DNA from 3 places in the Paenibacillus sp. B2(2019) genome. Region 3 is predicted to be linked to each of the others. Evidence: riboswitches for the same ligand, from Rfam matches in the RefSeq annotation. Region 3 holds a riboswitch; each other region holds the start of a gene.
The links. Region 3 has a riboswitch for cobalamin ahead of PAENI_RS31660 (S-layer homology domain-containing protein). Riboswitches for the same ligand answer to the same signal wherever they lie in the genome.

Region 1: another riboswitch for cobalamin. It lies ahead of PAENI_RS17795 (anaerobic ribonucleoside triphosphate reductase); the one in region 3 lies ahead of PAENI_RS31660 (S-layer homology domain-containing protein).
Region 2: another riboswitch for cobalamin. It lies ahead of metE (5-methyltetrahydropteroyltriglutamate--homocysteine S-methyltransferase); the one in region 3 lies ahead of PAENI_RS31660 (S-layer homology domain-containing protein).

Annotation. Positions count from the first base shown of each region.
Region 1 is NZ_VTZR01000020.1:3,547-13,582, forward strand. Features, by position in the region: gene PAENI_RS17780 (NAD(P)H-dependent oxidoreductase) at 1-310, opposite strand, end outside; tRNA gene PAENI_RS17785 (tRNA-Thr) at 626-697, opposite strand; gene PAENI_RS17790 (MTH1187 family thiamine-binding protein) at 793-1,101, opposite strand; cobalamin riboswitch at 1,476-1,709, shown strand; gene PAENI_RS17795 (anaerobic ribonucleoside triphosphate reductase) at 1,927-3,912, shown strand; gene nrdG (anaerobic ribonucleoside-triphosphate reductase activating protein) at 3,909-4,424, shown strand; gene PAENI_RS17805 (ribonucleoside-diphosphate reductase subunit alpha) at 4,480-6,813, shown strand; gene PAENI_RS17810 (ribonucleotide-diphosphate reductase subunit beta) at 7,092-8,123, shown strand; gene ssuE (NADPH-dependent FMN reductase) at 8,295-8,843, opposite strand; gene PAENI_RS32255 (hypothetical protein) at 8,990-9,193, opposite strand; gene serS (serine--tRNA ligase) at 9,341-10,036, shown strand, end outside.
Region 2 is NZ_VTZR01000024.1:160,002-170,037, forward strand. Features, by position in the region: gene PAENI_RS21995 (hypothetical protein) at 301-663, opposite strand; gene PAENI_RS22000 (response regulator transcription factor) at 1,134-1,835, shown strand; gene PAENI_RS22005 (sensor histidine kinase) at 1,832-2,830, shown strand; gene PAENI_RS22010 (ABC transporter ATP-binding protein) at 2,916-3,686, shown strand; gene PAENI_RS22015 (ABC transporter permease) at 3,661-5,610, shown strand; gene PAENI_RS22020 (DedA family protein) at 5,628-6,251, shown strand; gene PAENI_RS22025 (undecaprenyl-diphosphate phosphatase) at 6,301-7,161, shown strand; cobalamin riboswitch at 7,322-7,527, shown strand; gene metE (5-methyltetrahydropteroyltriglutamate--homocysteine S-methyltransferase) at 7,661-9,982, shown strand.
Region 3 is NZ_VTZR01000038.1:29,875-39,910, forward strand. Features, by position in the region: gene PAENI_RS31645 (ABC transporter ATP-binding protein) at 1-1,215, opposite strand, end outside; gene PAENI_RS31650 (energy-coupling factor transporter transmembrane component T) at 1,188-2,078, opposite strand; gene PAENI_RS31655 (DUF4430 domain-containing protein) at 2,078-3,052, opposite strand; gene PAENI_RS31660 (S-layer homology domain-containing protein) at 3,126-8,063, opposite strand; cobalamin riboswitch at 8,229-8,429, opposite strand; gene PAENI_RS31665 (hypothetical protein) at 8,521-9,099, opposite strand; gene PAENI_RS31670 (cellulase family glycosylhydrolase) at 9,319-10,036, shown strand, end outside.

The sequences.
Region 1 (10,036 bases), on a different contig from region 3:
ATGCGATTTTTCGATTTCTTAATTTATCACTCTTCGAACCATATGCCCATCCGTAAGTAAATACTTCGTTCAACCACTTTTTAAGCAGAGGTGGACTACTAAACCAGTAGACAGGGAATTGTAAGACGAGCTTATCATGCGCTTCAATCAGTTGTTGTTCCTTTTCCACGTTGATTTTTTCATCGGGATAGGCTTTGTACAGCTCGTGCACCGTATATTTGTCTGGATATTTACGGAGTTCTTCGATCCAGCGTTTATTAACGACGGATGTTTCGATGTTTGGGTGCGTGACGACAATAAGTGTTTTCAATGGTGTATCCTCCATGTTTGAATCAGATTTAGGACTTGAGTATACCTCCCACCATGCCATCGCGTAAGTATGCACTTTTAGTTCACGTACTTACCTAAAGGTAAGCACTGCAACCTGCCTGCACGTATGATTGATGTATAGTCTTCGGGGCGAATCTCGTCTTCGGTGTACACCAAATATCACACAAGAGAGACTGGGTCATTCCGCCATTTTACTTGAGTAAAGGTTAGACGAATGTTAGAAGATAGGTGATTTCAAGACAAATGGCACGGTCCCGAAATCCCGGAAACCGTGCCATTGCGCAATTCTTAGATATGCTGGTGAAGGGAATTGAACCCCCGGCCTACGCATTACGAGTGCGTTGCTCTACCCCTGAGCTACACCAGCTTAAGGCTGATTTTTCTGTCAAACAAAAAATATTATACAACTTTCAGCCAGAAACGCAAGCCTATTTCTCCCTATTTCCCTACTCTCCCGAACTGCTATTCCACCTGTAGTTTACGCTCCACAGACTCCAGCTTTCCACGGCTAGTGGAGGGTTTATCGCGGCGGTCGTCTATTTTAAGTGAGGTAGAGACACGCTCTGCACCTGCGGCAAAAGGAGACTCGTGCAGCGCTTCGACTGCAGCAAAAATACGCTGAAGAGGCCCTTCAATGATTGTACCCATGGATGTAAGCTCATAAGTAATCCCTTCTACCGTCTTCAGCACTCGCTGCATATCCGCAACATAACTGCTAAGGCTCGTACTACCTGTTCCAATCGGAATAACGGTTACTTCAGCAATAGGCATGAGAATACCTCCTCGGAATTTTAAAGTATGTGTCTCCTTCTATTGTAACAACTCCACCGCTCTCCCACAAATGATCTCAGCTTTATTATGCCCCTTCTTCTTTCCCCAAAATTCTCCGAAATATGACTTTCGCCACAAGTATTTTTTCTAACATGAATTCTAGGGTCATCTGCACTACATTTATGGACTCTTTGTGGCATCTTTTCGGACAATTTATGAATCATTTTTTATATGCCTGTGGATCAATTGTGGATTACTTATGGACAGCCTGTGGATCATTTGTGGAGTACTTTTGAAGAACCCGCTCCCCGCGCGGGTTTTCTAAAAAACTGTTTACAAACACAACATCTTGGGTTATTTTTATCTAACGACAACAAAATATAGTGGAGACAGGCGCTTTGATCCTTTATCGGAATTAGAGCTTAATAGGGAAGTACGGTGAAAATCCGCTGCGGTCCCGCCACTGTAACCGGATGCCCTTTACAAGCTTTTAGAAGCTTAAGATGGGCAGATCTCCTGGCAGAAGCCACTGAGGGGTAAGAACCCCTTGGGAAGGCGCTGAGAGGTCCTACGGAAGCCAGGAGACCTGCCTGTTTCGACGACACCAACTATGAGTGCCTGCGAGGAACAGGAACGGTGTCCGCATGCGGTCATCTTCTTAGAGGCCACTGCAAATATCTGTGTGGATATTTACATAACGCATCGGGCATTTTCTGCCATCCTCGCTAGAGGATGCTTTTTTTATGAGATCACAATGAATATACGGCCGCTTATGCGGTCCAACTTCTTAATGATAGGACGATAGACTGAGAGGAGAGCTATACAATGACGTTGTTGGAGAGACAATTTAACGGTACAACAAATGCACGAGAAGTTCTTTTAGAAGAGCTCATTGATTTAGGACGCGATATTATCGACAGCCGGGATTTGGACTTGCTGCGCGAGAATGCCAATTTGAACGGAGAGAGTTTCTCCGGTAAAATGAGCAAGTTCGGCAGTGAATATTCAAAATGGTACGCCCGCAACTTTACGATGCCGCCGCAGCTAGTGCAAGCCATTGATGACAATGTCGTCTATGTGCATGATCTGGATCAATACGCAATCGGAACGACTAACTGCATTTTTATCCCGTTTGATAAGCTTCTCCGCGAAGGCTTCAACACCGGCAACGGCAGTGTTCGTCCTCCGAACTCCATAATGACAGCTATGTCACTGGTAGCAATTATTTTTCAATCCCAGCAAAATGCTCAATATGGCGGCGTATCCGCCAATAAGCTCGACTATGATCTGGCACCTTATGTAACCAAATCCTTCGCTAAGCTGTTCCGCAAGGGTCTGGATTATTTTGATGAGGGACAAGCTAATGAATCTTTGGGCGAGATTACAATGAGCCGGACCGATCTGGCGGAGTTATATCCAAAAGCGTTCCGTTTTGCACTAAAGGAAACCGAAATCGAAACCCTGCAAGCGGCTGAAAGTATGGTACATAATCTCAATACCATGTCCAGCCGATCCGGTGGGCAAATTCCGTTTACCAGCATCAATTATGGTACTTGTACTTCACCAGAAGGTCAGCTTGTGATCAGCTCCCTGCTAACAGCAACGATGAACGGACTTGGCAGCGGAGAAACACCTGTGTTCCCGATTCAAATCTTCAAATGCAAGCAAGGAGTCAATCAACAGCAAGGCGATCCTAACTATGAATTGTTCCTAAAAGCGGCGGAATGTTCTGCACGCAGACTATATCCGAACTTCGCTAATCTGGACGCTCCGCTAAACTTGCAGTATTATGATCCAAGTGATCCTGATACGGAATTTGCTACAATGGGCTGCCGCACCCGAGTGCTCGGTGACCGTTTTGGGCGTAATCATTGCTCCGGGAAGGGCAACCTTTCCTTTAATACACTGAATCTGGTTCGGCTCGGTCTGGCACACGGCACAGTAACAGGCCGACGTACCGTCGCAGACGAAGCTGGCTTCTATGAGGATCTAAATCACTATATGGATATTGCGCTGGAAGGACTTCTTCATCGGTTCCACATCCAAAGCGCGCAAAAAGCTAAAGCATCCGATTTCATGATGCGAGAAGGCGTCTGGGAAGGCGGCGAAAATCTCGCTCCTGAAGACTCTGTAGGCGAACTGCTGAAACATGGTAGTCTGTCGCTTGGCTTCATCGGTATGGCGGAATGCATGAAAGCTATGTACGGCAAACACCATGGCGAGGATATGGAAGTCCATGCCAAGGCTGTCGCTATCGTGCGTCACATGCGGGAGTATTGCGACCTTAAAAGTGAGGAACTTAATCTCAACATTACCTTGTTCGCAACACCAGCAGAGGGCCTGTCCGGCAAATTCACCAAGATTGATCGCAAGGTACTGGGTTCTATTCCGGGCGTAACTGACCGTGAGTATTATACGAACTCTTTCCACATCCCTGTATACTACGATCTAGGTGCTGCTCAGAAGATCAGCTTGGAAGCTCCTTTCCATGAATACTGCAATGCCGGGGCTATTTCTTATGTCGAATTAAATGGCAATGCCCGCAGCAATCCATCTGCTTTTATCAAAATCATTAAATATGCACTAGAACAACAGGTCAGCTACTTCAGCATTAACCATCCGATTGACCGCTGCTCCAGCTGCGGATACGAAGGCGTAATTGGGACAAACTGTCCTTCCTGCAACGCACATGAGAATGACGTGCATATCCGTCGTTTGCGCAGAGTTACAGGTTATTTAACTGGCGACTATCAGACCCGCTTCAATGCCGCCAAACAAGCCGAAGTACGGGATCGCGTTAAGCATCTATGAATATTTGCGGATACTATCCGGAGTCGATTAACGAGGGAGAGGGCATGCGGGCCGTCCTCTTCATCAGCGGCTGCCGCCATCGTTGCCCGGGATGCTTTAATCCCGAGACATGGAACTTTAAATATGGAGAATTCTTCACCTTAGAACGTCAACATGAAATCATTGCAGAAATCGCCGCTAACCCTTTGCTGGATGGTCTAACACTGGCAGGCGGCGATCCTTTTTTCTCGGCAGAAGAGGTACTTGGGTTCATTCATGAGCTTCGCACCGTGCTCCCAGGCTTCCCCATCTGGATTTACAGTGGTTATACGTATGAGGAACTAACCGCCCTTCCCGGTTCGCCGGAGTGGAATCTACTTACACAGTGTCAGGTATTAATAGATGGACGTTTTATAGAAGAATTGAAAGATACTACACTTCCTTACCGAGGAAGCTCTAACCAACGCATAATCGACATTCCGGCCAGTACGAACGGCTCGGAGGTCTTTCTGTGGCAGCCTACTGCGCTATAATATATCAATTTTTGATATTCAAAATTAACCCAAAATAAGAAGGGATGAAATAACCATGCCACAATTCGTAGTAAAACCAGATAATCGCCAACTGGCTTTTGATGAGAAGCGCCTTTCCGTATACGCCGACCGTATCTTAGAAGGTCTTGATCAACTAAATAAAGAAACATTGCTGCGGGGAGTAATTTCCAAACTGCGTCGTGACTCCGTAAGCGGAGAAGAAATTAGCAATGCCTTCACCATGAGTGCTCTAGAGCTTGTAACGAAAGAAGAGCCTACTTGGAAGTTTGCAGCTGCCCGTGCCCTTCTGACTACCCTTTATAAAAAAGCAGCCGTTCATCGCCGCTATAAAGCTTATCCAGAAGAGCCTTACGGTGAGCTGTACCCGCTAATTACGGATCTCGTAAAAAAAGGAATCTATCGTGAAGAGCTTCTAAGTCATTACACCAAAGAACAAATTATCGAACTAGGTGGGTGTATCGATTATACACGCGATCTTTTGTTTGACTATATCGGTCTGCTTACGCTATCCGACCGTTATTTGGCGCATGATTTTGACGGCCGTGTAATGGAGCTTCCACAAGAACGTTATATGATTATTGCTATGTACCTGATGCACCGTGAACCAGCTGAGAAACGTCTTGAGCTTGTAAAAGAAGCTTACTGGGCTATGAGCAACATCTACATGACAGCTGCTACCCCTACAATGTCCAATGCCGGCAAAAAGGTCGCTGGACAGCTATCCAGCTGCTTCATTGATACGGTAGACGATTCCCTAGAGGGTATCTTTGACTCTAATACAGACGTAGCGCGCCTTAGCAAAATGGGCGGCGGTATCGGCGTCTACCTTGGTAAAGTACGGGCACGGGGTTCGGATATCCGTGGCCATAAGAACACTAGCTCCGGCGTAATTCCTTGGATTCGCCAATTGAACAATACAGCAGTCAGTGTAGACCAGCTCGGAACACGTAAAGGTGCTGTCGCTGTCTACCTTGATGTATTCCATAAAGATATTCTCGCTTTCCTCGATCTTAAACTAAATAATGGTGACGAGCGTATGCGTGCACATGACGTATTCCACGGTGTAACCCTGCCGGACTTGTTCATGGAAGCCGTTGAATCACGCAGCCACTGGAACCTCTTCTGCCCACATGAAGTGAAGAAGGTTATGGGCTGGACGGATGAGAACGGTCGTCCGCTTGGTCTGGAAGACTTCTACGATGAAGAGCTTGGTAAAGGCACTTTCCGTGAAAAATATGCTGAAGCTACAGCCAATTTGGAATTGTCCCGTATTACCGTTCCTGCGATCGACATCATGAAACGGATTATGAAATCACAGCTTGAAACAGGTACTCCATATATGTTCTACCGTGATACGGTTAACCGGACGAACCCGAACCGTCACCAAGGTATGGTCTTCTCTTCCAACCTGTGCACAGAAATTATGCAGAATCAATCCGCTACCGTTATTGAACAGGAAGAATTAGTAACCAAAGATGGCAAGACCCGGATTGTTATCTCCAAAATCCCTGGCGATTTCGTAGTCTGCAACCTGAATTCGATTCACTTGGCACGTGCGATTCCAGCTGGTGTGCTGGAAAGACTTGTACCTATCCAAGTACGTATGCTGGACAACGTAATCGACATTAATAATATTGAAGTTCTGCAAGCACAATACACGAACAGCCAATACCGCGCAGTGGGTCTCGGCACATTCGGCTTGCATCACCTATTGGCACTCAAGGGCATTCGTTGGGAATCTGATGAAGCCGTAGAATATAACAACCATTTGTATGAACATATTAACTACCTGTTGGTACGTTCGAGCATGGAGCTTGCCCGTGAAAAAGGCCGTTATCCGAAGTTCGCCGGTTCCGATTGGGAGACAGGTGCATATTTTACTTCACGTGGCTACGTTAGCGGTGAACAAGAAGGTAAATATGTAACCACTGAACAATGGCGCGAGCTGCAAGAAGAAGTGGCTAAAGACGGTGTTCGTAACGCATGGATGTTCGCAATTGCACCGAACGGCTCCACATCGATTATTGCCGGCTCCACAGCCAGCATTGATCCTTTGTATGAACTGCTTTCCTATGAAGAGAAAACAACATACAAGATCGCTAACCCAGCACCGGATCTGTCCGACAAGACGATTTGGTACTATAAAACTGCGTTTACAATTGACCAAAACTGGTCGATCCGCATGGCTTCTGCTCGTCAGCGTCACGTCGATCAAGGCCAAAGCTTCAACCTGTATGTTCGTCCTGACATCAAGGCTACCGAGTTCCTTGAGCTGCATCTGAACGCCTGGAAGGGCGGATTGAAATCAACTTATTATGTGCGTAGCCGTGCTTTGACAATAGAAGAGTGTGATTCTTGCGCTAGCTAAGAGTCTTACTGCTTTAAAAAATTCGGTGATTTAATCGTAACTGCGAGCAATGTTTGGGCTTCCGGTCGCTGTTATCCTCAGATTTATTGATTTATACCGTCTGCGGTAGAAATCCGAGGATAGCATATGCTTTCGATGCGAGCTTTCCTACGGAAAGCTTTCGGGCGAACGCTATCGCTCCTACAGCTCCAAACTTCCTCTCCGTTACTTCATCAACCTAATTTAATTAAAGACCAGACAAGACGAATTACCCGCGCAAAAAAATGGAGGGAAAATAAATGCAACTACAAAAGATTTTTAACACTGAAGCACCTAACCAATCCACACGCATCATCGACGGTGAGTGCTCCGGTATTCTGAACTGGAACGATATTCGCATGCCGCATATGTACAAGCTGTACAAGGTGCTGCTGCTTAATCACTGGATCGCGGATGAAATCCCAATGTCCAAAGATGCGCAACAATTCCCTATGCTCGATGCTGAGGAGCAACGCGTATTTAAGATCAACATCTCCCTGCTCGCCGTGTTAGACTCGATGCAGACGATGTTCGTAAGCGACGTAAAGCGCTATTTTACTGACTCTTCTCTAGAAGCTATCTCTGCCATTATCGGACAACAAGAAGTGGTGCATAACCAATCCTATTCCTATGTTCTTTCCTCTATCGTGTCGGAAAGTGAGCAGAAAGAAATTTTTGAATATTGGAAAAAAGACCCTGTCCTGCTGGAACGCAATCAGTTTATCTCTGATATTTATCAAGAGTTCCGTGATAACCCTACGAGACAAACCTTTTTCCATGCACTGGTAGCGGATCTCATCTTGGAAGGAATTTTCTTCTACAGCACCTTCGCCTTCTTCTACAATCTGGCCCGTGACCAGAAGATGATGGCGACCAGCCAAATGATCTCTTATATCCAACGTGACGAGAATCAGCACTGCTATTTCTTCGCAGAAGTATTTAAGCAGCTACTTGTAGATTTCCCTGAGTTGAACACTAAAGAGAACATGGATTACGTGTATCGTACGATCGACCGCGCGGTAGAGCTTGAAACCAACTGGGCTTACTACACCCTTACTAATGTCCGCGGTATTGATCTTAACGAGCTTAGTGACTACATCAAATATACAGCGAACAAGCGCTTAACCTTGATGGGTATGGAAAAAGCCTACCAAGGTGTTGACGTTAACTGCATGCCTTGGATCAAACCTTTCTCCGATGATGCGCTTAATGCCACCAAAACCGACTTCTTCGAAGCTAAATCCCGTAACTACGGTAAGGTTGGCGACGATAACGGATTCGACGATTTGTAAGACAGGATTATAACGAACCCTATATAAAAAAGAGGCCATTCTCTACTTTCACAGTGAGATGGCCTTTTTACTATAGCAAAAAGCGTCTCTTCACCCCTTGGATCAGGTATGAATGAGACGCTTATATAGTTGGTATGAATCCATCCGAAACAGAATGCTTGCTACTTAGTCTTAAGCCTTGCGTTCCACACGATGTGTAGTTTCTTCTGCCAGCTCAGCTAACGCATCATTCAGTCGCAGCTTCAGCTCCTCAGCAAGCTCTACCACTCCGTGATCATTACGAACCACCTGAGAATCCACGGCATACACTCCACCAAGAATGTAGCGTGCACCGAGTACAGACAATACAGGTTTCAATGCATAATCAATCGTAAGTAGATGTGCAAGACTGCCACCCATGAAGAGCGGGAGTACGATTTTACCGGCCAATCCCTTTTGTGGAACTAGATCCAAGAAGGTCTTCAGCACGCCTGTATAAGAGGCTTTATAAACCGGGCTAACCACGATTACCGCATCCGCTTCGGCTACAAGGCCATTCGCTTTAACGATAGAATCACTCTCAAACTTGGTATGAATCAAATCTTCCGCTGGCAGCTCTGCAACGTTAATACGCTCAACCTCAAAGCCCTGATCCGTTAAGCTTGCCTCCGCATACTCTATAACTGCATTGATGCGCGATACCAAGGAAGGTGTTCCGTTAATCACAACAATTTTAGCCACTTCTCCACCTCTTTCATCCCATTAAGCAGCTCACACTGCAAATATTTATCCCGACAGGAATACTTTAAATTAATATTAATCCTATCGCAGATTAGATATTATTGTCAAACCATAAACGCTTGCGCTCATCCCACTCTTGCGATATACTAAGCAACAATATTAAATCCAACAATCAGGCCAATGATCGGCATCCAACCGTGAGGCGTCTGCGACCGGAGCCTATAATGACTCCCTAAGTTCACCGGGTTTCGCCCGTTACCGCGAAGACCAAAGAGGGTCGAATTCTTTCCTGCTGTTAAGGAGATTCGATCAACCTGGGTGGCACCGCGAGCTGACGCTCCTCGTCCCATGGATGAGGGCGTTTTTTGCGTTTTTTCAAGCATAAATACCTTCGGCGTCCTTATAAGGACGGTAAGTGTTTGTGCGAGAAATAGAAGGATAAAGTGAAGTGTGAAACTTACACTCTCTTATCTTTTAAACAAAAAGGAGCGAGCGATATGCTGGAAATGAGCTGGATCAAGGATAATCAAGAACTTGTAAGAAACACTGCCACCTGGAAAAGAATCGACTTCCCACTGGATGAATTGCTGGATTGGGATGAGAAGCGCCGGGGCCTGCGACAAGAAACAGAACAAATGAGAGCCGAACGTAATGGGCTAACCAAAGAGGTTGAACGATTATTACGGCAGGGTGACCGCCCTGCTGGAGAGATCGTCAAAGCACAGGTACGAGAACTCAATCATCGGCTGAGCCTGCTGGAAGCAGATCTGAACGAGGCTGAACGCCGCTGTAGAGAGCTCATGCTGCTCGCACCGAATCCGGTGTCGCAGGATACACCCATCGGCCACGATGATAACGATAACGTAGAACTGCGGTTGAACGGAGCGGTGCCGGAATTCGACTTTACGCCTCGTGACCATGTAGAGCTAGGTGAACTCCACGATATCATCGATATCCCACGTGGCGTCAAAGCAGGCGGTCCTCGCAGCTATGTGCTTAAAGGAGCCGGACTGATGTTACATCTTGCTGTACAGAGACTAGCCCTAGATGTGCTCACTGCACGCGGATTCACCGTGATGGATGTTCCTGTGATTGTCCGCCCTGAAGCGTTGGAGCGAACCGGATTCTTCCCGGGTGGGATGGATCAGACGTACGAGCTCAGCGGAGATAATCGCTGGCTGGTAGGCACATCT
Region 2 (10,036 bases), on a different contig from region 3:
CTTGTGCGTGTTGGCCCGAATAGCGCGAAAGAGGGGTAAAAATACCCTAGATTTGTGGGAATTGGCCCAAATAGAGCGAAAGAGGGGCAAAAATGCCCTAGATTTCTGGGAAATGGCCCAAATGGAGCGAAAGAGGGGTAAAAATGCCCTGGATTTCTGGGAAATGGCCCGAATAGCGCGAAAGAGGGGTAAAAATGCCCTAGATTTCTGGGAAATAGCCCAAATGGAGCGAAAGAGGGGTAAAAATGCCCTAGATTTGTGGGAAATGGCCCAAGTGGAGCGAAGGGGGGCAAGAATGCCCTAGATTTGCACGGATTGAGCGAATTCAGCCAAAAGAACGGTATAAATCCCGTAGAATGGGCTGGATCGAGCGAATCCAGCCAAAAGAACGGTATAAATCCCGTAGAAATGACCGGATCGAGCGGGTCCAGCCAAAAGAACGGTATAAATCCCGTAGAATGGGACGGATCGAGCAGATTCAGCCAAAAGAACGGTATAAATCCCGTAGAATGGGCCGGATTGAGCGAATCCAGCCAAATGAACGGTATAAATCCCGTAGATATGGCCGGATCCAGTTCTAATTGCTTCAGCAAGATATTGGTTACTTATGTTCGATGTGATATCAACATTCGACGTTTGTATTATCGACTCTGTGATGTCCACCGCTACTGTATCTGCAACTAACTATATAGTGAGACCCGTGAATGATTATGCTCATTCACGGGTCTTTTTTTAGAGGTTGGGCTGGGATAGTTTAATTCATAACCATTAAATATATGCCTTGTGTTAGGTATGACGACCCGCCTAGCTTTACGCTCGACAATCTCCCTCGTTTTACGCATGACGATCTGCCTCACAATCCTCCTAACAATTTGACTAACCCTGTCCGCGATGTATATATTATTTGGCAAAGCCCTTATAAGAGGTTGTTCAAAAAGTCCGCTTTTGATCACGAAGTATTCCAAGAAGATTATTCGACATCGAAGATTGAATTCAGGCGAAACTTCCGGTGCTCACGTAGCTTCCACTACGCTCCGCTCCTCAGTTTCTACCTTCATCCAATCTTCTCGGTGCTGAAAACCGTACTTTTTGAACACGTACTATATTGTTAAGGCTGTGACCGGAGGCATGATATGTTCAAAATATTTATTATAGAAGATGACCGTGGACTGGTGGCTCTGCTGCAGGATTATTTACATAAGTTTGGATATGAAACACAGGCTGTGAATGATTTTGAGCGGGTTCGTGCTCAGTTTGAGACGTTCGCTCCGCACCTGGTTCTTTTAGATGTTAATTTGCCAAAATACGATGGGTATTACTGGTGCCGCCAGATTCGTGGGATTTCCACCTGCCCTATCCTTTTTATATCTGCCCGCGATGGCAAAATGGATCAAGTGATGGCGCTGGAGAACGGAGCCGACGATTATATTACGAAGCCCTTTGATTACGAAATTGCGATGGCCAAAATCAAAAGCCAGCTACGACGCGCCTACGGTACCTATGCGGGAAGCAACAATGAGCGTACCCTAACCGTTGCCGGAATGGCACTGGATGTGGAGCGACTAGTCCTTACTCGAGGAGAAGCCAAGGTGGATTTAAGTCACACGGAAGCCAAGATACTAGATGAGCTGATGCAAAAGTCGGGAACTATCGTTACCCGCGACAGATTGCTCGAAAAAATCTGGGATGATCAAGCCTTTGTGGATGAGAATACGCTTAATGTCTATGTCACCCGTGTACGTAAAAAGCTTGCCGCTCTTGAGATTACGGACGGTCTACAAACCGTTCGAGGTCAAGGCTACCGCTTGATTCCGAATTGGGGGGATGAGGATTGAAGCTATTTTTAAGGGAGCAGATCCCTTTAATTGTTGTCTATCTAGCACAGCTCATCTTGATCACACTAGTATATCGGCTGGATGGGGGCAGTGGTGTGAGTGTTAGTCTGTACGCTGCTCTTCTCAGCACTTGTCTGCTGCTTGGCTACCTCGCTTATCGGTATATCAGCAATCGTACGTTCTATGAACGACTGGAGACTGTACCCACCTCTCTAGATGAAGCTGGCGGTCCATCACAGGATTCTCCGCTTGCCGTGAGTTTACGAGGACTACTAGGGTCACAATTCCGCCTCTACAAAAATGATTTACACAGCTACCGCCACAAGCTGGAGGAACATATTCACTTTATTAATCAGTGGGTGCATGGAATGAAGACGCCATTGTCTGTCATCCATTTGATGATTCAAGATAAAGACGGACCGCCTTTTACGGCGATAGGTGATGAACTGGACCGTCTGAAAAAAGGACTGGACACTGTACTTTATACGGCTCGGCTAGATACTTTTGAGCATGATTTTTACGTGGAACGTTTGGATTTGGAAACCCTCGTACGTAGCGTGACCTCAGAGCAGAAGCGTCTGTTCATACGTAACCGTATATTTCCTACTATTAAAATAGATGAACGAATCTCTGTAACCACAGATGAGAAATGGCTAAGTTTTGTGCTTACGCAAATTATTACGAATGCAATACGTTATACGACGGAAGTCGGCAAACATGTATATTTCCATGGGTACATACAAGAAGAAAAGAGAGCAGTACTGGAGATACGAGATGAAGGGGTTGGCATTCCAGCAGGTGATCTGCCGCGTGTGTTTGATCCTTATTTTACAGGTGTGAATGGACGAACCTTTCAAGAATCCACGGGGATGGGTCTATATCTTGTGAAACAGATCTGCGGAAAACTTGGTCACGAGGTGAGCATTTGCTCAGAAGAAGGTAAGGGCACGACCGTGCGGATAGTGTTTAGAGAGTCCTACCTTACAAAAATGTAAGGTCATTGTAAGTTAGAGAAATGGCAGCCTGTGTATACACTTTGTATAATGAAGGCAATCCAGTCGAAAGAAGGAGAGGTAACACTTGCCCATTCTAGATGTTCATAATTTATCAAAAATATATGAGGGTAAAGTGTCCACTCAGGCATTGAATCATATCCGTTTTTCTGTTGAAAAAGGGGAGTTTGTTGGCATTATGGGACCTTCGGGGAGTGGGAAAACAACACTGCTCAACACGATCGCCACCATCGACCAGCCGACCTCCGGTCAGATTCTGATCAACGGCCGAGATCCCAATCTGCTTAGCAGAAAAGAAAAGGCACTCTTTCGCCGCCATGAGCTTGGTTTCGTCTTTCAGCATTTTAATCTGCTGGATACGCTCACTGTAGAGGAGAACATTGTGCTGCCTCTCACGCTTGCTGGTGTCCGTGTTACGGAAATGGAGAGCAGATTGAAAGAAGTAGCAAGTATGCTGGACATTGAGCATTTGCTGCAAAAAAGGACATACGAGATTTCAGGTGGACAGATGCAGCGGACCGCCATCGCCCGGGCGATGATTCATCGTCCTTCATTGATTTTAGCAGATGAGCCTACAGGGAATCTGGATTCCAAAGCTTCAGGTGAAGTCATGAATATGCTGACAGAGGTGAATCAGGAAGAAGGGGCAACCGTGCTGATGGTCACACATGACGCAGTGGCTGCGAGCTTTTGTAACCGAGTCATCTTTATTAAAGACGGACGTTTCTATAGTGAAATGTACAGGGGGAGCAGTAGAGGCGCCTTCTTCCAAAGTATCATTGATATGTTGTCTCTGCTTGGGGGAACTAGCCATGACCTTTCGGCAATTCGCTTATAGGAATGTTACACGTAACAAGCGTAAATATGCGGCTTATTTTGTCGTCAGTGCTTTTTCAGTGATGATCTTTTTTGTGTGCGCATTGTTTATTTACCATCCGGATATTTCTAAGAGCTTGGTTTATAGTACAGCTGCTCATACAATGATGGCGGCAGAAGCCATTATTTATGTGTTTTGCTCCTTGTTCGTTCTTGTATCGGTCGGATCATTCCTGCAGTCACGTAAGATGGAGTTTGGGATTTTATTGATGCATGGAATGACGAAGCGACAGCTGAACATGATGGTATTTTTGGAAAATATGATGATCGGCACCTCTGCCATCCTGACAGGTACTTTACTAGGGTTAATTCTGGGTAAGTTGTTTTTGATGATCGGATCTACTTTTCTAGGGATACCTCTTTTAACGTTTCATCTTCCATGGCAGGCGCTTGTACTAACGATATGTAGCTTTGCGCTGTTATTTATTCTAATCTCGCTAAGCACGTTCTTCTTTATTGGGAATGAATCACTGATGCGGCTGTTTCAGGGAGAACGAAAAGCAGAAGAGGAACCTAAAGTTTCCTTGGTGTTATCTTTACTGTCTGCTTTATTGCTGTTAACGGGCTATTTTATGGCAGCTACAGCACAAGCGGCTTCGGTTGAAAAGGTGATGTTCCCCGTCGTTATAATTACGGTTGCGGGTACCTATCTTTTTTATACTCAGCTCAGTATTTACACTGTTAAACTACTTAAGACGATCCGGCGCCTGTATTGGAACCACACGAATATCATTACTTTATCGGGCTTGTCTTACCGCTGGAAAGAGAATGCCCGAATGTTTTTTATGGTGACGATTGTATCTGCAGTATCTTTTACTTCAGTGGGAGTATTCGCATCGATCCATACGCTTTCCAGAGAGTTGAAATTGGACTATCCCGCAGCAGTTGGTTATGTAGCCAAAGGCAATCAATTGCAGGATCCTTTTGATCAGCATTTGGACGAAATTAAGGAAGAGCTTACAACGCTCGGTTTACCCTATGAGACACTTAGTATTCCGATTAAATATGCAGAGGTGGAATCTCAGACCGGGCCAGATCGTACGTTAAAGCTTCCCTTGATTGCTTACAGTGATTATAAGCTTGCTCTGCTTCGTGCAGGGTTTACGACGGATGAGCAGCCTCTAAGTGGAGATGAAGGATTGGTGATGATCGGTTCGCAACGAGACCGGAGTCTGCAAGCGGGTAGAGTAAAGCCGATATACACCTTGAAGCAAGGTCTTTCCATTCGAGAAATGGGTTATACCCAGCAAGTTCCGATTGCCGAATATCTATTGCCGGAGCTGGATGGAAGGGATGGGGGAGATTTCAGTGGTGTTGTGATTAGCGATGAGCTTTACAAGGCTATTCATCCCGTACAGACCGATTTGTATACAGGATTTTACATGGATGACTTCCCGCGAACAGTAGGTATAGCGGCGGATCTTGCTCATAAAGGGAAACGGTCCTATGAAAGTAACTCGCCATACGCGATTGTTGTTAGTGGCACGCTGTTTGAAATACAGAGAACATTGTACAACACAATGCTATTCGCTTCTTTACTGGTGGGTACTGTCTTTTTCATTGCAGCAGGCAGCTTCCTATACTTCCGGCTGTATACAGATCTAGATCATGATCGCCATCAATATTCTACATTGTCCAAAATGGGACTTACAGATCAAGAGCTAAACCGAATTGTAACGATACAATTGTCGTTGTTGTTTTTTGTTCCGGTTGGGGTAGCCATTTTGCATAGTGTGTTTGCCTTTATTGCGCTTCAGCGGTTGTTTTACTTATCTATTGCTGTGGAGACCGGGGCGGTGTTATTGGGATATTTGGCTGTCCAGGGACTTTACTTCTTTTTTATTCGCAGCCGTTATTTACGCAACTTGAAGAAGAACTTGATCTGAATAATGGGGGTTACGAAATGCAAGCATGGATTACAGATTTTATGGAGCAGTTTGGTTACTTTGGTATTTTCCTGATGCTCGCTTTTGAAAATATATTTCCACCGATTCCTTCCGAAGTGATCCTTCCTTTTGGCGGATTCATGACAACCACAACGAATTTGACCATTCCTGGTGTAATTATTGCTGCTACGCTTGGCTCACTGCTGGGTGCAGTAATTCTCTATTATATCGGTCGTTTGTTGGATGTAAATCGCTTGGAAAAGATCATTGAACGCTGGGGCGGCCTACTCCGGATTAGCAAAAAGGACATCCACAAGGCTGACGCTTGGTTTGACAAATATGGATATTGGACCGTATTATTTTGTCGGATGGTTCCACTAGTGCGTAGTTTGATTTCGATCCCTGCAGGGATGTCGGGCATGAAATTTGGAGTGTTTATGATCTTCACAACGATTGGTACGCTGGGATGGAATCTATTGCTGGTGCTTATTGGTGCGGCATTGGGTGAGTCGTGGGAAGACATCGCCATGTATATGGATATGTACTCCAACGTGGTGTACGTGCTTCTTGTAGGTGGAGTAGTGATCCTTGGGTATTTGTTCTTCCGCAAGCGCAGCCGGAAAATGAACACCGAAGGTTGAGCCGAGAAGGACTTATAGATAAAAGTTATGATTAAAAGGAGGAGAACAAATGGAGCTATTAACGATTATTAAAGCTATTATTTTGGGAATTGTTGAAGGATTGACTGAATTTGCTCCGGTATCCTCCACAGGTCATATGATTATTGTTGATGATATGTGGTTAAAATCGACAGAGTTATTTGGGCAATATACGGCCAATACGTTCAAAGTGGTTATACAGCTGGGGTCAATATTAGCAGTTGTAGTTATTTTTAGAAATAGGTTCATTGAATTGCTGGGCTTAAAGCGCTTCAGCCGCAAGCAGTTGGATCCTGTAACCGAGCAACAACCACAGCTTGAAAAAGGCGGCCACCTTAAGCTTACACAGGTGCTTGTAGGTTTAGTGCCAGCAGGCGTGCTGGGGGTTCTGTTTAATGATTATATTGACGAGCATTTATTCTCTACATCCACCGTGTTAATCGGTCTAGTAGTCGGTGCTGTATTAATGATTATTGCGGATCTATTCGGACCAAAGAAGATTCAAACGGAGAGTGTCGATCAGATTACATATAAGCAGGCGCTAGGTGTTGGTCTAGTTCAGTGCTTCTCCTTGTGGCCTGGATTTTCTCGTTCCGGGTCGACGATTTCTGGTGGTGTTCTTCTGGGTATGAGTCATCGCGCTGCTGCTGATTTCACGTTTATTATGGCTGTTCCAATCATGGCAGGCGCCAGTTTACTTTCACTGATGAAGAACTGGCAATATTTCACCATCGATGCCCTGCCGTTCTTCATTGCAGGCTTTATCAGTGCCTTTGTATTTGCACTATTATCGATGCGTTTCTTCTTGAAATTGATCAACCGGATTAAGCTTTTACCATTTGCTATATATCGCATAGTACTTGCTGCAGTAGTATATTTCGTGTTTTTCTAAATCCGTTATAAGGAATCGATATAACAAAAGCCCCCGTAATCTATTGCAGATGACGGGGGCTTTCACGTATGATGACATCAGATTTAAGACACTCACTTTATCCTTATAATTCTCGCATAAACGCTTACCGTCCTTAAAAGGACGCTGAAGGCGTTATAGCTTGACAATATCGGAGACAGGTGCTTGCCGGAAATTAGTAATTCGGTAGGCTTAATAGGGAAATTCGGTTTGAAGCCGATGCGGTCCCGCCACTGTAACGGAAGAGTCCATAGCAACATATGTCACTGGCAATTTACTACTGCTGGGAAGACTGCTAAGGATGTTGACACCGCTAGCCAGGAGACCTGCCTGTTTCAACAGCACTGCTTCACCTACGGAGGATAGGAAGGTGTTAGACGTTAACCATAGGTATATTATGGGCGTCTTTCCCTTTGACTTTTTTAGGGAAGGGCGCTCTTTTTTATAGGAATGCAAGTGATATCGAGTCCAAAATAAGAAGATGGAGAAGGGGAGCTGCAAAGTGACGAACAAAGTAAAAGTAAGCAATCTTGGCTATCCAAGAATCGGAAAAAACCGCGAGTGGAAGAAAACGTTGGAAGCCTTCTGGGCGGGAAAAATAAATGAGGAAGCGTTCCGTACTGAAATGACAGGAATTCAGCTTCAGCATTTGAAGACTCAGCAGGAGGCAGGAATTGATTTAATTCCGGTAAATGATTTTACGTTCTACGATCATGTGCTAGATACAGCTGTAATGTTCGGGATCGTACCTCCACGTTATGCGTATGATGGTGGCGATATTGGGCTTGATCTTTATTTTGCGATGGCTAGAGGAAATGCTGAGGCTACCGCTTGCGAGATGACTAAATGGTTCAATACGAACTATCATTACATCGTTCCAGAGATCGGTGCACAAACGCCGCGTCTGACCGAGAATAAACCACTGGCTGCTTATCGTTTTGCCAAGTCCCAAGCGGGAATTGAGGGTAAACCTGTGGTTTTAGGCCTTTATACATTCCTTAAGTTGTCAAAAGGTTTTGCATCTGCGGATATTGCGAAGATTGCTGCTCGGTTTCTTCCGGTTTACGTTCAGCTGTTGCAGGAACTGAAGCAAGAAGGAGTAAGCTGGGTACAAATTGATGAACCAGCGATTGTTACAGGAATTAATGAATCAGAATTATCCTTACTTAACTCGATTTACACAGAAATTGCTGAATCCGTGCCTGGATTAAATATTATTCTGCAGACTTACTTTGAAGCTGCTGAACCGCTGGAGGCACTGTTCAAGCTTCCGGTACAAGGTTTAGGTCTCGATTTTGTCCATGATGGCGGGACGAACCTGGCATCGATTGAACGTCTTGGCTGGCCTGAGGATAAGTGGCTGGGAGCGGGTATTATTGACGGACGCAACATCTGGCGCTCGGATCTGGATGCTAAGCTGCAGCTGATCGAGAAGCTGAGTGTACATGTACCGCTTGATCGTCTTATTCTACAGCCTTCTTGCAGTTTGCTGCATGTTCCGGTTACTGTTCAGGGTGAGGTGAAGCTGAAGGCCACCGTCAAGGCTGCTTTAGCTTTTGCTGATGAGAAGCTTAGAGAGCTTGGCCTGCTTGCTGCAGCCTTAGAGGGTACAGCAGAAGCTGCTGCTGCGTTGACAGCCAGTCGCGAAGCCCTTACGGCCTTCCGTGCACTTCCTGAACGCGGTCGTAAGGATGTGGCTGAGCAAGTTTTCGGACTTACAGATTTACCAGACCAACGTAGCCTACCTTTTGCTGAGCGCCTGAAGGTGCAGCAGGAGAAGTGGCAGCTGCCACTTCTGCCAACGACAACAATCGGAAGCTTTCCACAGACCGTAGAAGTGCGCCAGGCAAGGTTGAAATGGCGTAAAGGCGTATGGAATCAAGAGCGTTACGACGGGTTCGTTCGTGAGCAGATTGCAGATGCAATCACTTTCCAAGAAAAGCTGGGTCTGGATGTACTCGTGCACGGTGAGTTCGAAAGAACCGATATGGTGGAGTTTTTCGGGGAGAAGTTGGATGGTTACTTATTTACTAGTAATGGCTGGGTTCAATCCTACGGATCACGCTGCGTTAAGCCCCCAGTTATTTATGCGGATATAGCTTTTATCCAGCCTATGACTGTAAAAGAAAGCGTCTATGCTCAGTCGTTAACTTCCCTTCCTGTTAAAGGTATGTTGACTGGTCCTGTTACGATTCTCAATTGGTCTTTCGTACGTGATGATCTTAGTCGGGAAGCAGTAGCGAATCAAATTGCCTTAGCGCTCCGTCATGAAGTTAAAGCTTTGGAGGATGCAGGCATAGAGATGATTCAAGTAGATGAACCGGCTATCCGTGAAGGACTCCCTTTGAAGGCGGAAGATCATGAGACATACTTGAATTGGGCGGTGAAGTCGTTCCGTATCGCGACGAATCATGTGAAGGCTACGACACAAATTCATACCCACATGTGCTATAGCGAATTTAATGACATGATAGACTCCATTTCAGCGATGGATGCGGATGTTATCTCTATTGAGACTTCACGTAGCCACGGGGAACTGATCGTTAGCTTTGAGGAGCAGGAGTATGATAAAGGAATTGGTCTTGGTGTATATGATATCCATAGTCCACGGGTTCCTGCAGTAGAAGAGATGACAGCTAATATTGATCGTGCGCTGCGGGTGCTTGATCCTAAACAGTTCTGGATTAATCCGGATTGCGGTCTTAAGACACGTGGCTGGCAGGAGACGGAAGATGCACTTCGTAACATGGTAAAGGCTGCCGCTATTGCAAGAGAAAATGCAGGAGTTAGTGCTTCCAAATAACATAAGAGGTATACAATAAATCATAGCCGGGGAATTTCTCCCTGGCTTTTTATT
Region 3 (10,036 bases):
TAAAGGAAGCTGAGATAACATTTCGTATAAATCTAGTTCGACTGTTTTTTTCACAAATATCGTTTGCGGATTTTGCGGAAGGATGCCCAGATTGTTAGTAAACAGTTCTTTGGCATTCATTTTTGCTGGGTTCTTTCCACCGATTAGAACCTTCCCTCGATAGGGCTGAAGGATGCCGCTCATCAAGGAGAGTGTTGATGTCTTCCCCGTTCCATTCCCACCAACAATGCAATAGAACTGCCCTTGCTTTACTTCTAAAGACAAATCTTTAATGATGTCCGATCCGTGTTTATCATATTTAAACCATACATCCTTAAACTTTATGACTACAGGGCCGTCCACTTTCGAGCTTGGCTGAGATTCAGCGATCGCTGCAGGTGTCTTATCCTCTAGAAAAACATCCAACCATTGGCGTCCTTCCTTCACTGTAACAGGCCATGCTAAGTCATTCTCTACGCCTGCGTAAATTTGCATCGGTGAGGGCATGGACAGAAACATCGGATGGTTCAGCTTGCTTAGAGCTTCTCCCACCCTTTGCGGGGTATCATCAGCAATCACGATGCCCTCATTCAGCACAATCAGCCGATCTGTAAGCGGAAGAACATCCTCTAGACGATGCTCGGTCATGATAACGGTTGTTCCAAGCTCGCGATTAATCTTTTTGACCGTCTCCAAAAAATCGGAAGCGGCGATGGGATCTAGCTGAGAGGTAGGCTCATCAAGGATTAGAACCGAGGGATGCATAGCCATAATCGCTGCTAAATTGAGTAGCTGCTTCTGGCCACCCGATAGCTCAGTCACACTTTTATGGAACCAGGTCTGAATTCCGAAAAAGCTCGCCATCTCAGCCACGCGCAAACGAATCGTAGAATTGTCATAACCTAAGCTTTCAAGGCCAAAGGCCAGCTCATGCCACACCTTGTCTGTCACAATTTGATTGTCCGGACTTTGGAGTACATAACCGATTTCCGCTGCTTGTGTCCGTTGATCGATCTCTTCTACAGGTTGACCCTTATAATAAATCGCCCCTTGGCGTTTGCCATGTGGGGTTAGGATTGTTTTCAGTTGTCTTAGTAAGGTACTTTTGCCGCAGCCTGACTTTCCACAAACAGTAATAAAGTCTCCGCTTGCAATCGTAAGATTGATATTCGAAAGAGCCATCTGCTCTTGTTCAGGAAAAGCAAAGCTTAGTTCTTCGATTCGATAGATTTCCATTTCATTGCCTCCACCATATTGATGAGCACAGGGATCATACATAGCGCAAAATAAGCGATATATACAAGGATACTAAAAGGTGTAATTGCGCTCGCTTTAATCGACGGATAATATCTCATCGTGTTCTCACCCATCGCTGCGCCGATGGCTACCATCGCAATTAAGCCTGTCATGATCAAGAGGGCTACTTTGTCCCGGACATCTAGACGGAAGATCGAAAAGCTTGTACGTCCAGGCAATCCATATCCTCTTGACTTCATGGAATCTGCCGTTTCAATCGCATTTTCCAGTGCCCAGGTGGTCATTATCGATAGGATCGTAATCCCATTCCGCGCTCGCGCGAGAAGATTTCCCTGCGTGACATCCCGGCCTATACATTTTTGAGCATTCGAAATCACCTTGATTTGCGCTAAATATCTAGGAACAAAACGAAGCACCATCGAAAAAATCAACGACAGTGCCGGCAGTATTTTTCCGAATATATAAATAAACTTATCCGAGGTCATCACGACGTTATAACAGGAGAACCATATGATTACCGTCACAAACATGCACGCCGCTGCTACGCCATAAAGAATGGATTCCTTCGTAATCGGGTTCCCGTTATTTAAATAGAACAGGATGGTTACCCCTTGATGGTTAAAAACAGGGTTCATCACCGCCATAAACAGTAGAAAAGGAATCATGTACAGCAGATTAAATCGAATGGCTTTCTTTCCTTTTAACATAAAGGAGTAGACCACTGCACTAATAAGAGCAATCACCTGAAATATGGGATGCATGAACACCATGCTAAATAACAACACAACAACAAAATAAAGAAAATTCACAAACGGATGAAAGGTAGAAAAGCTATCCTTCATTATTTCTGTGCTCCTCCTGTGGCTACATAACCACCTACATCTCGACCTAAATCACAAGTGTATACCCATTCAACGACATCGCCATCCTTAAGAACATAACGACTACTGCCGTAGTTAGGGAACCAGCCATTTACTTTGTACATCCATCCACTAAGCTCTCCAGCATCAAATTCATAAAGATTATTTATGCCTTCAATATAATTACTGTTATAGATCGGAGTCATACTGAATTCCATATGGATTTTATTCTTCTTCATCTCTCTTAGCAAAACATCAAACACAGACTCACCTTCATAAAAGGTTACCTTCTGCGCTTTATAAATGCTACCATCTGCCGGCAATACTTCAACCTTATCCTTATTGAAAATATCCATATTATCTAAAATCGTTGCTGCCGACACGGACAAAGTAGCCGTTAATTGCTTCTTCTTATCTACCGTTGCATCTTGCCATTCCACGGGCTTAGGTTTCCCGCTCGGTACTGGATCGGTAAGGAATTTATCCTTTTTCGGTTCCTGCTTTGTTTCTGTTGTCGCTACTTTTGAATCCGGTTTGACTACTGGTTTTGCCGTCGCTTTCGTTTCCGGCACGGACGTTTTAGCCGCTTTCGGTGTTGCGGTCGGTTGTGCCTGTGTATCCGATTTAGGTGTTGCAGTCGGCTTTTCAACCTCTGTTACCGCAGTTTCGGTTGGCGTTACCTCTTCAGTTGGTTTTACCGTTTCAACGGGCTTAGGCTTAGCTGTTTCACCAGGTGTAGCTGTAGGAGCTATCTCCGTTGTCTCGGCATCACTTGAGGTTGCAGGCTCTACATCAACATTCTGATTGGAGGCCGCATTGGCTGATTCTACAACTTGAGACTCAACACTGTTACTCGCAACCTTGTTCGGGCTCTTCTGATAATTCCCGCCCCAAAAGAAGGCGATCGCTAGCACGCCAATAATTAGTATCGCTGTTAGCCATTTTTTCTTGTTCATTTCTTAAGTTCCCCACCTTAAATAATAAGCAAGGGTATACATGCTACCCTTGCTTATCTCTTTAAATAAAGTTCTATTTAACGTCTGTCATGTCATAAAGACTCGTCTGACCCTTAACGAACCGATCATAAGCAACCAGTGCATACATCGCTTGATCCGTAGCCATAAGATCTACTTCTCCTGGTTTCGCACCTCCGTTGCCTACTCCACCCTGCTTCACGTGATAAAAACCACCTTCAGCTGCAGCAAAGCCAAGCAACGCATCTACCGCTGAACGTCCATTTTTAATAAATCTGGAATCCTTATGCGGATCTATACCAAGTCCAGTTAAAGCTACAATAACCTGAGCAATGCTCTCGGAGTTCGTAGATTCCCAGCTTGCAAAGCCACCGTCTGCTGTTTGCGTTTTGGATAGCCAAGCAATTCCACGATCCACAGCAGCCGTTACTTTGGCATTCGTTTTGTAATACGGGGTCAAGCCTTGAATAACCATTCCCGTAATATCAGGATCGGCCTCAGTAGCATTACTGCCTAGTGCCCATCCCCCGCCGTTGATCTCTCTGCCTAAAATGTAATCAATGAGCATCTCTCTAGTTGTCTGCGTCTTTACATCCTTAACCACTGGAATGTCGTGATGATTACTGTCCAGAGCGATCAGGGCAAACACAGGTCCATTAATGCCTTGCTTGATTACAGTATCAAAATCCGCGAGCGGTTCCAGTAGGTTATAACCCGCCACTTTATCAATATTTTTGCCGATTGAAGTTAATGCCAAAATAACTCTATCATATTCGGTATATTTTACGCTATGCAGCTTCCCAGCTTTTTCTTTAAGGGTTGCTTCTACATTCGCATAGTACTTAGCGTAATAACTATCTGGAACCTTCACACCAGAACGTGCCAGCCCGAACACTGTCCAATCCCCGCCAACCGAGGAGATGACTGGGTTTGTTACTGTTTTTTGCAAAAAGGCTGCTGTGTTCTGAATGTATGGACTAACTGCTTTGTCGCCACTCTTATAATCATGGGTTCTAGTAGCTACAACAGCTGCCATTTCTCTAGTTACAAGCTCTTTAGGCTTAAACTGATTATTATCACCTAACATAAGTCCGGTGGCAACAATGGTTTCCACATCTGCTTTTGCCCACGCAGACACAGTATTGATATCTTTAATAGCTGTACCTGGCTTCGTAGCCGGGATTGATAAGGCTCTGACAATAATGGCTGCCATTTGTTCGCGAGTAATCTTGTCATTTGGCTTAAATTCATTATTAAATCCTGTAATTAACCCTGCTTTATGAGCAGCATTCACATATGGATAGAACCAATCTCCCAGAGCGACATCCTTGTAGGTAATTCCTTTGTCACTCTTGATATCCAGTTCCAATGCTGATACTAGGATCTTAGTAAATTCTGCTCTTGTAATATGATCTTTCGGATTCACCTGACCATTGTTACCTTGGATGTACCCTTTTACTGTAGCTGTTTCAATCGCTGAGAATGCCCAGGATGAGATCTTATCGACGTCTTTATACACTTGCTTGATGTCATTAGGAGTCGCTGTTGGAGATGGACTCGGATTTGGATCAACGTTGGCATCTGGATTACTTCCTCCACCCGCACCTGGAATTCCACTTGGTTTAGGAGTGGCAGATGGGGTTGGAGTAGGGCTTGTAGTTGGTATTGGTGCATTTAAATCCGCACCCAAATTCGTAGTATATCGCCACTGAATTTTGTCCCCAGCACTTAGATTATATGAAGATGCACCATAATTAGGATATTTTCCATTTACATTATACATCCATCCACTACCGCTACCATGGTCAAATTCTCCATCACCAGCTATGGATTCAACATACACACTTCCAAATGTACTGTTCCAAGAATATCTATAGTCGATACCGCGGCTATCTAGTACTCTTTCGAATACAGACCACACTGTGTCACCAGATAGTAGCTCTACCTGTACAGATGGAATAACATATCCTTTCTTAATCGTAAGCTTATCCACGGATAGGGTTACGTATGGCTTAGATGGAGTGGTTCCTCCATCGCCGTTACCGTTACCATTACCGTCACCACCAGGTGTTTGTACTGCAGTGGAGGAATACGCAATGTAATCAGTGAAATGATTGGTTTTTACGATTAAATCATTTCCACTATCATAGGCATACTCAGACTTACCGCTCGCTAAGCCTAAGTCATCACTTGCAAATTTTTGAATCGCATGAGGTGTGCCGTTTTGAATATAAGCAGCATCTTTTCCTTTAAGGTCCTTAAAGGTTAACGTAATAAATTGACTGAATTCTACTCTTGCGCTGCCTCCCATGGAAAATGCTTGTACGATGCTATCAAGCTTCTTGTCCCCAGGAATAATTTGATTCAGACTATCTTTTAGTGCAGATTCTGTCCCTGTTAAAGGTGACATTAGTTCAATCGCTGCGGCATTTCCACTTGTAACTTTTGCACCCTTAGGAATGACTACAGATACGTCACCTTTGGTAGCCTCAATCTGAGGAAGATCGCTGTTATTAGGTAAACTAACACTAACCTTCGATTGTTGACTTTTAGGAATAACTACCGTTATTTCCTTGTTGCTATCTCCTGTGCTGATCGGAACGATATAATCATGAGCATCATCATTGATTACAACTTCCGGCTTATCACCAGAAGGTAACGGAAATTCTTTCGGACCCTCTGGTTGTACAGGTGGTTGTTCAATTACCACATCATTCATATCAAAGAGACGGTTACTGTGATTAATCAGACGATCATAGGACACAAGTGCATACGTACCTTGGTCCGTAGCCATCCCATCTACTCTTCCGGTGAGAATATGCTTAAATCCACCATCCGGATCAGCAAAGGTAAGCAGTGCATCAATCAGTGAATTTCCCTTTTTAACAAACCTTAAGTCACTGTGCGGATCTACGCCTACGCCAGTTAAAGCAACAATGACCTGCGCGATGCTCTCACTGCTTGTGCTTCCCCAGCTTGTAAATCCACCTTGATCATTCTGTGTGCTTGATAACCATGCAATCGCGCGATCCACAGCATCTTTTACATTAGGATCCTTTGCATAGTAAGGCGCAAGTGCTTGCATCGTCATTCCAGTGATATCGGTATCGGCTTTAGTACCAAATAACGCCCATCCACCAGTTGGTGCTTCTTTTTCTAAAATATACTGAACCAGTTTTTCTCTTGTGGTTTGATCTGTAACGCCTTCTACTACAGGAATATCATAGTTATGACTATCTAAGGCAATCAGCGCAAATATGGGACCATTAAGCCCTTGCTTCTGAACATATTGAAAATCTGCAAGTGCATTTCTTAGATCATACCCTGCAACATTCGTGATATCTTTTCCAATCGAGGTAAGTCCTAGAATCGCTCTTGAATGCTCTGTGCTTTTAGAAGGGTCGAGTTTTCCATCCTTCATTAGCTTAGCTACTTCAGCAGCTACATTATTATAATAAAGATTGTAATAGCCACTTGGAACCTCGAAGTTGGCCCGTGCTAGAGAAAGAATGGACCATTCCCCGCTACCTGTTCCAAAAGACGGATTTTTTACAGTGTTTAGGATATAGGCAAGGTTTTTATTTAATTGTTGTTTGGCTACAACGGTAGTAGGTTGTTCAAATGGAACATCATTCATGTCATAGAGACGGTTGCTATTATTGATCAGACGATCATAGGATACGAGTGCATATGTACCTTGATCCGTAGCCATAGCGTCTACTTTTCCGGTGAGAATATGCTTGAATCCACCATCCGGCCCAGAGAAGCTAAGTAAAGCATCTATAAGTGAATTTCCTTCTTTAATAAACCTAGGGTCACTGTGCGGATCTACGCCTACGCCAGTTAAGGCAACAACAACCTGTGCAATGCTCTCACTGCTTGTGCTTCCCCAGCTTGTAAATCCGCCTTGAGCATTTTGTACACTCGATAACCATGCAATCGCCCGATCCACGGCAGCTTTTACATTAGGATCCTTTGCGTAATAAGGCGCAAGTGCTTGCATCGCCATCCCGGTCATATCGACGTCGGCTTTGGTTACACCTAAAGCCCAGCCCCCGGCATCTGCTGCACCTTTTTTAACTTCTCTATCTAAGATGTACTGAACCAGGTTTTCTCTTGTGCTTTGATATATAACTCCCTTCTCATCAGGATCAGGGAATAATACTGGAATCTCGTAGTTATGACTATCTAGTGCAATCAGAGCAAATATGGGACCGTTGTTCCCTTGCTTCTGAATATATTGATAATCAGCGAGTGCATTTCTTAGATCATGACCTGCAACATTCGTGATATCTTTTCCGATAGAGGTAAGTCCTAGAATGGCTCTGGAATTCTCTGTGCTTTTACTAGCGTCGAGTTTTCCATCCTTAATTATCGTTGCTATTCGCGTAGCTACATTGTTGTAATAGAGATTGTAATAACCGTTAGGTACTTTGTAGTTCGCACGAGCTAGAGAAAGAATCGACCATTCTCCGCTACCTGTTCCAAATGACGGATTCTTTACGGTGTTAACGATGTAGGCCAAGCTTTTATCTAACTGTTCTTTAGCAGTGATTTTATAAGTAACCTGATAGGTTACATTATCTGCTTTGTTTCCTGCGCCATCTATAGCTGTTACTGCGATTACGTTACTACCTGGGTTTAGAGATGCTTTGTACTCACCATTAGTAGCTGACAGAACGACTTGGTTCAGCATTACTACTGGAATAATGTCTTTATAGACATTGTCTGTAACCACTACTTTGAAGCTTACATCTTTACTGGATACTACCTGTTTATCTTGTATACCTTCTATTGAAATCGTAGGCTTCTCTGTATCTGGCTCTTGTACTAGCGCATTAATCTGCTCTACTAGAGCTTGATCAACCTCTGTTGTTACAACTGTACTATCGGCAATTGCTTCATTCGCATGAGCCGGGATTACACTTGTAGAGAACGTCGTGATAAATACTGCTACAATAAGTAACCAAGCTAAAAACTTATTTTTCTTCATGTTTCCATAACCCTTCCCTTCTCTTCCTATGTTAAAAAACAGAATAAACTTTCATAGCACTACAAAAAAACCACTCAACATAACGTCAAGAGGTTTAAGATAGTGAACCGCAACAATAGCAGGCATATACTATATCAAACACCTCTCTATCGCTCGTAGAGTTTAACGGTGTATCAGAAATAGGCAGATATTCTGGCTCAAGTATCATCACCCTTGCTACCTTCCCAGTTTCCCAGTGGTACCTTGCAAGGACTCCTCTTTCACAGCGGCGGGACCGCGCGGGATTCACACCCGCTTTCCATTTAACCAATCTATGATTGTATTTCCGAAACATTCATAATTGGCACCTATTGCTAATATTAATTTTTCCATGCTTCATCATATCTAATATAGTTGCTTTTGTCATGCAATATTTGTTTTTTGTATAACGAGTAGTTAGCGATAATCCTATTGAATATCAAATCATTTTAACCACAATATACTCTTTTTCTCTCAGCTCAAAACCATCCTCCAGTGACAAAGAGGCCAAATCAAAGATTCGATCATACTTTTTATTACGTGGGAGTCCTTCTTCCTCAGCCCAGCATGTATAGAGCTCGAACTCGGCACCAGATACCCCATAATCTGTCATAAGCCTAAATAACTCCCGACAACACTTGAGTGAGGCGTTATACGATCCCGGTAGAGTATCTTTTAGCTTAGGGGATACAGAGAAGCCGCCCCAATTCGGTGAAATCCGATACACATATGTACTCCGAAAATGCTTGCGAATCTCATCGTTCCAATACACAAGTTCCTCTATAAAAATACCCGCTGCATCTTCTTCCGAGTCGTATACAAGACAGTCCTCATCTCTTAAATGAGACAGATCTGCGATGTCATCCAAAGGAATTATACCTTGCAGGCGCAGAGCCTCTCTATGTTTCTTATACTCTGGGGAATTTTTCACTTCATTATATGTCTTTGCTGACGGTACACTGCCTCTTTCTCCTAACGGAAGCTCTGTAGCCGAGCCTATGTAATGAAATCTGCTCACTGGATTGCCCTCCATAACTTTGGAATCACTGCAAATCACTAATTCATATATGAATTTACCACAAATTAGTAAGGTACTCGTTGAAATTATTCTATGTTAGGGTATTTGGTAAGCGTTTACAACGAATTCATGGAGGTGTACGTATTCATTTAAGCACCAAAGTACTAAGGAAGGTCAGGTTTAAGCATCCTCAATAATGATCTTACAAAGGAGAATTCAATGACTACTCGAATCCAGAAATCCTTCTTATCATTGACCCTTGTCACCGCTCTTCTGCTCTCTTTGTTCTCATCCATTGCCGCCGCTGCCACTAAGGACGAGCAACAAGCTAAGGCAGCACCAAAGAGTAAGATCCAATCCTATGTAGACGATATGCAGCCCGGATGGAACCTTGGCAATACTCTAGATGCTACAGGTGAGGATGAAACCTCCTGGGGCAATCCGCGTGTGACCCAAGAACTGATTAAGAAAATCGCCGCACAAGGCTACAAAAGTATCCGGATTCCTATCACTTGGGATTCACACATAGGTGAAGCACCGAACTACACTATTGATCAAGCTTACCTCGACCGTGTCGAAGAAGTTGTAGGCTGGGCGCTAGACGCCAAGTTATATGTAATGATCAATGTCCATCACGACTCCTGGTTATGGGTAAGTCATATGGAAGAGAAGCATGATGAGACGCTGGCGCGTTATAATGCAGCATGGACTCAAATTGCGGACCGCTTCAAGGATAAATCCGATAAGCTGATGTTCGAAAGCATTAATGAACCTCGTTTCACGGATGGCGGAAGTACGGATGAAGCGAAGATGGAACAAATGCTTGCAGAGCTCAACAATTCTTTCCATCAGATCGTTCGAAACTCAGGTGGAAAAAATGATGTCCGTCCGCTAGTGCTACCTTCATTAGAGACTTCTCCTACCCAACCTAGAATGG